Regions from separate parts of the Mesorhizobium sp. M1399 genome, predicted to be linked through region 1. Evidence: predicted binding sites of a transcription regulator. Region 1 holds the regulator's gene; the other holds the start of a gene.
What was found. Region 1 encodes PhoB, which activates phosphate uptake and scavenging genes when phosphate is short. Its sites were predicted from a motif close to TGTCATNNANCTGTCAT; they were not measured.
Positions count from the first base shown of each region.

Region 1 (4,971 bases):
CATCGGTTGCACGACCTGGGAAGTGACCCGGCGCGTGGTCATTCCCTATACCCGCATCGGTATCATGGGCGGCGTCATGCTTGGCCTCGGCCGCGCGCTCGGCGAAACCATGGCGGTGACCTTCGTCATCGGCAACGCCCACCGCATCAGCGCCTCCCTGTTCGCGCCGGGCACGACCATCTCGGCGACCATCGCCAATGAATTCACCGAGGCCGACGGCGATCTCTACACCTCTTCCCTGGTTTCGCTCGGCCTGATCCTGTTCGTCATCACTTTCCTGATCCTTGCCGCCGCCCGCTATATGCTGATGCGGATCGACGCCCGTACGGGAGCCTGACCGATGTCGACATCCTCATCGCTCCACAGCCGCCGCAAAGCCAGAAATTCGGTGATGATGGCGCTTTGCGTCGTCGCCGCCGGCATCGGGCTTGCCTGGCTGGCGCTCATTCTCGGTGCACTGGTCTATAAGGGCACAGCCGGGCTTTCGTTCGCGGTCTTCACCGAGATGACGCCACCGCCAGGCGAGGCCGGCGGCCTGCTCAATGCAATCGCGGGCAGCCTGCTGATGACGATCATCGCCGTTGTCGTCGGCACGCCGATCGGCGTGCTGGCGGGAACCTACATGGCCGAATATGGGCGTTTCTCGCGCATCACCACCGTCGTGCGCTTCATCAACGACATCCTGTTGTCGGCGCCGTCGATCATCATCGGCTTGTTCGTCTATGAGTTGATGGTGCGGCCAATGGGGCATTTCTCGGCCATAGCCGGCGCCGTTGCGCTTGCCATCCTGGTCATTCCGGTGGTCGTGCGCACCACTGAAGACATGCTCAACCTGGTGCCGAACGCGTTGCGTGAAGCCGGCGCCGCGATCGGCGCGCCGCGCTGGGTGGTGATCCGTTCGGTCGCCTACCGCGCCGCATTGTCCGGCATCGTCACCGGCATATTGCTGGCGATAGCACGCATTTCCGGCGAGACGGCGCCGCTGCTCTTCACCGCGCTCAACAACCAGTTCTGGAGCAGCAATATCAACGCGCCGATGGCCAGCCTGCCGGTGACCATCTTCCAGTTCGCTCTCAGCCCTTACGAGGAATGGCAGCAACTGGCGTGGAGCGGCGCACTCATAATCACCCTGACGGTTCTGGGCTTGAGCATCCTCGCCCGCAGCCTTACCGGACGCAGAGAGGACAGATGACACAGATGTTGTCCGCGGACATGACGATGACCGAGACGGTCGCCGAGAAGACGAAGATCGAGGTCAAGAACCTCAACTTCTACTACGGCCAGAGCAAGGCGTTGAAGGACATCACCTTGTCGCTGCCCGAGCGCAGCGTCACTGCCTTCATCGGCCCTTCGGGCTGCGGGAAATCGACGCTGCTGCGTGTGTTCAACCGCATCTACGAACTCTACCCGAAGCAGACAGCCGAGGGCCAGGTGCTGCTCGACGGCAAGAACATTCTCGACCGCTCGCAGGACCTCAATCTCCTGAGGACCAAGATCGGCATGGTGTTCCAGAAGCCGACGCCGTTCCCGATGTCGATCTACGAGAACATCGCCTTCGGCGTCAGGCTTTATGAGAATCTGGGCAAGTCCGAAATGGACGGCCGCGTCGAACAAGCGTTGAAGCGGGCCGCGCTGTGGGGCGAGGTCAAGGACAAGCTCAACGCCAGCGGCTTGAGCCTGTCAGGCGGCCAGCAGCAGCGGCTTTGTATTGCCCGCACCGTGGCGGTGAAGCCGGAAGTCATTCTGCTCGACGAGCCGGCTTCGGCACTCGACCCGCTGTCGACCGCCAAGATCGAGGAACTGATCGACGAATTGCAAGCCGACTACACGATCGTCATCGTCACCCACAACATGCAGCAGGCGGCGCGCGTATCGCGCCAGACCGCCTTCATGTATCTGGGTGAACTGGTAGAGTTCGACCGGACCGAGAAGATCTTCACGTCGCCCCGCGAGAAGCGCACGCAGGATTACATCACCGGCCGCTTCGGCTGAGCCGTTCCGATCACGCATATGAGGACAGGACCATGGGCGAACACACAGTCGCTTCTTTCGACGAGGATCTCGAGCAGATCAGCAAGCTGATCCGCGACATGGCCGACCTCGCCGGTTCGATGGTCGGCGGGGCGACCAAGGCCCTGTTGAATTCTGACAACGTGCTGGCGCAACGCGTCGTTTCCGACGATGCCATCATGGATGCGCGTCAACGCGAACTGGACGACCGCGCCATCACCCTGATCGCCAAGCGCCAGCCGATGGCCCACGATCTGCGCCATGTCGTCGGGGCGATCCGCATGGCCGGCGATCTCGAACGCATCGGCGACCTTGCCAAGAATATCGCCAAGCGTGTGAGTGCGGTCGGCCTTAGCGTCACACCGCGCGACCTATCGCATTCCATCGATGCGATGGCGCAGCTGGTGCTCATCCAGGTGCAGGGCGTCATCGAGGAGTATGCTGCAGGCGATGCGGCCGCGTTGGCCAAGCTACGCGCCGCCGACGAGCGCATCGACGTCAAATATACGTCGGTGTTCCGCGAACTGTTGACCTACATGATGGAAGACCCGCGCAACATCACCGCTTGCACGCATCTGCTGTTCTGCGCCAAGAATCTGGAGCGGATCGGCGACCATGTCACCAACATCGCCGAAAATGCGTATTATGTGCTGACCGGCGAGCAATTGCCGGTCAATCGTCCGAAGCAAGACGAAACGACAATGTCCGCACCGGCGACATGATGGGGGTGCCCAGCCGATGATCGCACCACGCATAATGGTGGTGGAGGACGAGGAGCCGTTGGGTGTGCTGCTCCGCTACAATCTCGAATCCGAAGGCTACCAGGTCGAGGTGGTGACACGCGGCGACGAAGCCGAGATCCGTTTGCAGGAGAATGTGCCCGATCTTCTGGTGCTCGACTGGATGATACCAGCGGTTTCCGGCATCGAGCTCTGCCGCCGGTTGCGGGTGCGCCCCGAAACCGAACGGCTGCCGATCATCATGCTGACCGCGCGCGGCGAGGAGAGCGACCGGGTACGCGGTCTTTCGACCGGCGCCGACGACTATCTGGTCAAACCGTTTTCGACACCGGAATTCATGGCCAGGGTCAAGGCGCTGCTGCGCCGCGCCAAGCCGGAAGTGCTGTCCAGCGTGCTGAAGGTCGGCGACATCGTGCTCGATCGCGAATCGCACAGGGTGTATCGCAAGAAGACCGAGATCCGGCTCGGGCCGACCGAATTCCGGTTGCTCGAATTCATGATGCGGCATCCGGGCCGCGTCTTCTCGCGCAGCCAGTTACTCGATAATGTCTGGGGCGAGACGATCTATATCGACGAACGCACCGTCGACGTGCATGTCGGGCGGCTGCGCAAAGCCGTCAACAACGGCCGCATGCCTGATGTCATCCGCACCATCCGCGGTGCCGGCTACGCGATCAGGGAAGATTGACCCGCCCAGTCAGGCTACGTTCTTTCTGACGCCGGGCCTCATTTGCGCGCCCGGCGCGAAAATCTGCTGGTCGACGAAGCTTAACGCCCGCATTGCACAGCCTTCGCGGATCAGCGGCAATTCGTTCGGCTCGGTATCGAAGGAGATCGAGCCCGAATGCTGGCCGCCGGCGGTCTGGGCGATGGCCTTCCGCAAGGCCGGCTCGATCAGATCAAAGGCGGCGGCACTGGCGCCGACCATTGCGACCGGTGCCGGATCGATCAGCGCGAACAGCGAGCCGAGACCGAAACCCAGCGCTTCGCCGGCCTTGCGGTAGGCTTCGCGTTCCGGCCCGTCCTTCTCGCGCGCCCGAACCGCCAGCGCGCGCATGTCGGCGTCGCTGACGTCGGCGACCGGTTGGCTGTCTTCGCTCATCTGCGTGGCGTTGCGCCAGATGGCGTAATTGCCGGCATAGGCCTCGATGCAGCCGCGCCGCCCGCAACGGCAGAGCGCGCCGCCCGGACGATGGATCATGTGGCCAAACTCGCCGCCCGAGGAATGCGTGCCGGTGAACAGCTCGCCCTTCAACACCAGCCCCATGCCGATGCCGTGCGAAAGCAGGATGGCGATGAAGTCGTCGCGATAGCGATCCGGATCGCGCCAGCGCAAAGCCACCGCCATCATATTGCAGTCGTTCTCCACCGTGGCCGGGATGCCGAATTCATCTTCCAGCATGTCGGCAAAGGCGATGTCCGTCTGGGGCGTGATCGGCGACCACAGCATGGCGCGTGCAGGGGAGTCGGTAATTCCCTGAATCGCCAGGGCGATGCGGGCGACACTGCGGACGTCAAGATCTGGATCGTCCAGCCGGCGCCGGACGATGGCCATGCATTCGCGGATCAGTTCGTCGCGCGGCATGGTCAGCGTGTCCAGCCGGCGCTGTTCCTCGGCGACCACCTGCCCCGCATAGTCGATGATGGCGGCCGACAGGAAATTCAGCGACAACACCACGGTCAGCACCGCCGCCGCTTCCGGATTGAGGGCGAGGCCGACCTGCGGACGACCGCGTTTCAACGAAACGGGTTCGCTTGCCTTGCTCTCGGCGAGGATGCCTTCCCGTATCAGGTCGGAGGAGATCGCCGATATGGTCGAATGGCTGAGGCCGGTGGTTGCGGCGATCTCCGTACGCGATGGCTGGCCGGCCCGGCGCACGGCCGAGATCACCATCGCCCGGTTGCGCCGGCGCAAATCGTCATGGCGGATTCCGACCGACATCGTTTTGCTTTCCTCCCGGTTTGCCGCGGCCGCTCATGAACCGGAAGCCGTCGGTAATGCCGACAAATAGTGTCGGATGAGGCAAATAGTGTCAGATGCAGGTGGCGCTGTCATCGTTTATTCCGAAGCTCGAAAAAAGTCGCAGCAACATCAAAATCCATCAGAATCGATGTTGACAGCAGCGGGAGATCGGGCCAGTATTTTTTCGAGGCTCGAAAAAATTAGCGCCTCTAAGCTGGCCTTTGGGGCCAATTGGTCACGCCGTACGCGGCGCAGGGA
Region 1 covers NZ_JAMYKZ010000025.1:9,585-14,555, forward strand. Annotated here, with positions in the region: gene pstC (phosphate ABC transporter permease subunit PstC) at 1-337, shown strand, start outside; gene pstA (phosphate ABC transporter permease PstA) at 341-1,192, shown strand; gene pstB (phosphate ABC transporter ATP-binding protein PstB) at 1,189-1,992, shown strand; gene phoU (phosphate signaling complex protein PhoU) at 2,025-2,732, shown strand; gene phoB (phosphate regulon transcriptional regulator PhoB) at 2,749-3,438, shown strand; gene NKH05_RS29340 (ROK family protein) at 3,448-4,692, opposite strand.

Region 2 (4,971 bases), on a different contig from region 1:
GAAAGCGTCTTCCTGAAAATCGGAAGCTCGATTTCGCAACTGCACTTGACGAACTGAACGACGTCAGTCGCCCAACGGCCGTTCCGCCGCCGTTGCTCAACTCGTGTGCGCAGCCACTTTGCCTGTGGTTTCGGGGAAGAAGTCGGGCGCCGCATGGCGCTTGCCGAACATCATGTCGTACTGCAGCAGACGGAAGTCGCGGATTGCCGGGTCGATCTCTTTCTGACGCGACCAATCGGGGGTGGCGTCGCCCGCCGGTGCCAACAGCAAATTGCGGTCGATGACGCGGTAGTGCTCCCGCAACTGGCCGAGGAAGCCGGTATAATAGGGATGACTGATGCCGGCAGTCTTCAGGATATGGTAGGGCAGGAAGGCTGGGCTGACGGCGCCGAGATCCTCGGCCGGGCCGCTGCGGTTCGACCAGACGATCAGCGGCGTCTGGTGATGCAGCAGCATCTGGTCGGCCGCCTCCTTGCGCGGCGCGACATTGTCCTTCATGAAACCGGTCTCGACGTAGACCGGCCCAAGCGGCGGCAGATGGTCGCCGAAGAAGGCGATGACCGTCGGCCGCTGGCGTTTCTTCGCCCATTCGATCAGCCGCTCGAGGCCGCGGTCCGCGTCGGAAGAGCCTTCGGCGTAGCTCAACAGCGATTCACGCGCCCATTGGCTGATCGGCGCCTGCACCTTATGGGTCGGATTGTTATAGCGATACGGCTCATACGGCCCGTGGTTCTGCAGGCTGACGGCGAAAAAGAACACCGGCTCGGCGCTGGTATCGGCCTCGTGGATGATCTCGTCGGTCATCGCCGCGTCCGACGCGAGCGGTCCGCGTTTTTGCATGGGCGGCAACGTCTCCTCGGACTTGAAGTCGTTGAAGCCGAAATCGGCATAGACGGCTCCCCGGTTCCAGAACCAGTTGGTGCCGGGGTGGATGGCGCGTGCCCGATAGCCCTGACTTTTCAGGAAGGTCGCCAGTGACGGGGTCGGTGTCCGCACATATTGCTGGTAAGGAATACTGCCCGCCGGCAGGAAGGCGTTGGAAAAGCCGGTCAGGGCCTCGAACTCGATGTTGGCCGTCATGCCGCCGAATTCGGGCGAGAACATGTAGCCCGTGCGCAGTGCCCGCACATTGGGGATAGGGTCGGGCGTGATGGTGACGCCGGGCAGCTTGGTCGGATCCCAGAAGGATTCGCTCATGACGACGATGATGTCGGGCTTCTCGGCGGGTACCGAGACCGTCACCTGCGGTTTGCCGATCGCTTCGATCGCCTTGCCGGAATAGCCGGGCGGCGCCGAGACATGGGCCATCGGGACGTTCAGCGCGAATGCGAGCGCAAAACCGTTCGAGGCATAGTTTTCCTTCTGGTCCCACATGATCGGGATGATCTGCAGCCGGTCGCGCGTCCATGAGAAAGTGGCATAGTCCATGATGGAGACGAAGAAGGCGATCAGCGGCACTGTCAGCGTCAGCCGGGCAAGGCGGCCCTTGTGGCTGAGCGCCGGAACGCGGCGGCGCCATAGCCGCCAGCCATAGACGAGAAGCGACAGCCCGCCGACGATGCCGATCGCCAGGGCAATGGCGGTTCCCGGGCGATCGCGTACCAGGAGCGGCATCAGCGCCACGATCTGCCGAGAATAGAGGAAATCGGTCGGATAGAGCGGATCGCCGAGATAGAGCGACTTCTGGTGGCCGACGAACGCCAGCGACAACGTCAGCGGCGCGAGGATCATCAGGCTCTGATGGCTGCGGCCGAGCACGGCGTCGAGCCCTATGAGGATCAACGCAAAAATGATGATTGTGGTCCAGCCGGGTTTGAAGGGCTGCAGAAAGAAGTCGATGGTGCCGGCAAAGTTGCCGCGCACGATCAATTCGATAGCGAACACCAGGATGGCCGCGGCCAACAGGCTGATGAAGCCATAGCGGATGACAGGCCATTTGCGCCCTGGCAGATAGCCGGTGGCCGGATCGCCTTCGAGAAACTGTGGCGCGGCCTCGGCTGCGCTCTTCTTGGTCTTTGCCACTGCAATAGTTCCCCGGCCCGCAACAAAAGCGTCACTCGACTGTCATCGAACTGTCACGCAAAGCTAGCGCCTGTGGCGGAAATAAGAAGAGCCAGCAAACAAATCGTGAGCGGTTTTCATCATGAGTGATCGCCAAAAAGCCTGCCGAAACAGGCACTCGGCCGACGTTGCGCGGTCAAGGTTGGACTTGACTTGGCCGCACGCCTTGCGTCACAGGCAACGAGAACCAGCAGCTGGGAGCCGCCGATGGCCATCGCATTCACCTTTCCGGGGCAGGGCAGCCAGGCTGTCGGCATGGGCAAGGACCTTGCCGATACCTTTGTTGAATCGCGGCGGATCTTCGAGGAAGTCGATGATGCGCTCGGCGAAAATCTATCGAAGCTTATCTGGGAAGGCCCGGAAGAGACGCTGACGCTGACCGCCAATGCCCAGCCGGCGCTGATGGCGGTGTCGCTTGCCGCAATCCGGGCGTTGGAGGCGCGCGGCTTCTCCCTGAAAGGCAAGGTCACCTATGTCGCCGGCCACTCGCTTGGCGAATATTCGGCACTTGCGGCCGCCGGTTTCGTTTCGGTCGCCGACGCCGCCCGGCTGTTGCGCATCCGGGGTAACGCCATGCAGGCGGCGGTACCGGCCGGCGAGGGCGCCATGGCGGCGATCATCGGGCTGGAACAAGCCGACGTCGAAGCCGCCTGCGCAGAGGCTGCCCAAGGCGCGGCCAAAGATCCCGCGCAAGCCTTGGTTTGCCAGATCGCCAATGATAATGGCGGCGGCCAGTTGGTAATCTCCGGCGCCAGGTCGGCGGTCGAACTGGCGGCGAAGCTATGCACGAAGAAGGGCGCCAAGCGGGCGCTCATGCTGCAGGTTTCGGCGCCCTTCCATTCGGCATTGATGAAGCCGGCGGCCGAGATCATGCGGGAGGCACTGGCCGCCGTGACGAAGAGTGCACCGGCCGTGCCGCTGGTCTCCAATGTTACGGTGACCCCGACGAGCGATCCCGACGAGATCGCCCGCCGCCTCGTCGAACAGGTGATCGGGCGCGTGCGCTGGCGCGAAACGGTGGAGTGGTTCGGCGCGAATGGCGTTGCGACGCTATATGAAGTAGGCGCCGGCAAGGTTCTGTCGGGGCTGGCGCGGCGCATTAACCGCGATATTGCCACCAGTGCAATCGGATCCGCGGCGGATGTCGAGGCGGCGCTGGCGGCGCTTGCATAATCAACTGGCGATTTGACCCCGCTCCGTGCGAAGGGTGTTCGCTCAGATCAGGAGACAAAAATGTTCGAATTGACCGGCCGCAAGGCGCTCGTCACCGGCGCATCGGGGGGCATCGGCGAGGCGATCGCCCGCGTGCTGCATGGCCAGGGCGCCATCGTCGGCCTGCACGGCACGCGTATCGAGAAACTGGAGGCGCTGGCCGCCGAACTGGGCGACCGGGTCAAGCTGTTTCCGGCCAATCTTTCCAATCGCGACGAGGTCAAGGCGCTTGGCCAGAAGGCGGAGGCCGATCTCGAAGGCGTCGACATCCTCGTCAACAATGCCGGCATCACGAAGGACGGGTTGTTCGTACGCATGGCTGATGCCGACTGGGATAGCGTGATCGAGGTCAACTTGACCGCCGTGTTCCGGCTGACCCGCGAGCTTACCCATCCGATGATGCGGCGCCGCCATGGCCGCATCATCAACATCACTTCAGTGGTCGGCGTCACCGGCAATCCCGGCCAGGCCAATTATTGCGCCTCCAAAGCCGGTATGATCGGCTTTTCCAAATCGCTGGCGCAGGAGATCGCCACCCGCAATATAACCGTCAACTGCGTCGCCCCGGGCTTCATCGAATCGGCGATGACCGACAAGCTCAACGACAAGCAGAAAGAGGCGATCATGGCGGCGATCCCGACGCGGCGCATGGGCACGGGCGCCGAAGTCGCCTCTGCCGTCGCCTACCTCGCTTCCAATGAGGCGGCCTACGTCACCGGCCAGACCGTTCATGTCAATGGCGGCATGGCAATGATCTAACACTTGGGAAAACGCTTCATTCCGTCTTGGATGCACGGGATTTTTCGTGTAATGCCGCCCGCAACCCGGCGGTTCGGGCAAAAATCGGTCCTGTTCCGCTGCGTTTCCGGCAGGACCATCTTTCAGCTTGATTAGCGGCATTCTGCCCGCTAACGAAGACAGACAACCAAAAGACGAGGATGCCCAAATGAGTGACACCGCAGAGCGCGTCAAGAAGATTGTCATCGAGCACCTTGGCGTCGATGCCGACAAGGTGACGGAGCAGGCGAGCTTCATCGATGATCTGGGCGCGGACAGCCTCGACACGGTCGAACTTGTCATGGCGTTCGAAGAAGAGTTCGGCGTCGAAATCCCCGACGATGCGGCCGAGACCATCCTGACTGTTGGCGATGCGGTGAAATACATCGACAAGGCCTCCGCCTGACGCTATTTGCAGTCATCACCGGGGAGGACCTGCGATGAGGCGTGTCGTCGTCACGGGCCTTGGGCTGCTTTCGCCGTTCGGCATGGGCTTCGAGCACAGCTGGAAGGAGCTTCTGACCGGCCGCAGTGCAGCCAAGCGCATCACCGAATTCGAGGTGGAAGACCTTGCCTGCAAGGTCGCCCACGTCATTCCGCGCGGTGACGGCTCCAATGCCACTTTCAATCCTGAAGCCGTTCTCGAGCCGAAGGAACTGCGCAAGATCGGCGACTTCATCCTGTACGGGATCGCGGCCGCCGACGAGGCGCTCAAGGATTCCGGCTGGCAGCCGAAGACGCATGAGGAACAGTGCGCCACCGGCGTGCTGATCGGTTCCGGCATCGGCGGCATCGAAGGCATCGCCGAGAATGCGATGATCCTCAAGGAACGCGGTCCGCGCCGCATCAGCCCGTTCTTCATCCCCGGCCAAATCATCAACCTCGTGTCCGGTCAGGTCTCGATCCGGCATGGGCTGAAAG
Region 2 covers NZ_JAMYKZ010000005.1:305,236-310,206, forward strand. Annotated here, with positions in the region: gene NKH05_RS10840 (pilus assembly protein TadG-related protein) at 1-57, shown strand, start outside; gene NKH05_RS10845 (LTA synthase family protein) at 97-2,022, opposite strand; gene fabD (ACP S-malonyltransferase) at 2,269-3,234, shown strand; gene fabG (3-oxoacyl-[acyl-carrier-protein] reductase) at 3,295-4,032, shown strand; gene NKH05_RS10860 (acyl carrier protein) at 4,220-4,456, shown strand; gene fabF (beta-ketoacyl-ACP synthase II) at 4,491-4,971, shown strand, end outside.
Region 2: NKH05_RS10845 (LTA synthase family protein) is a predicted target of PhoB. The motif match lies at 2,063-2,079, and genes of this name have one in related genera.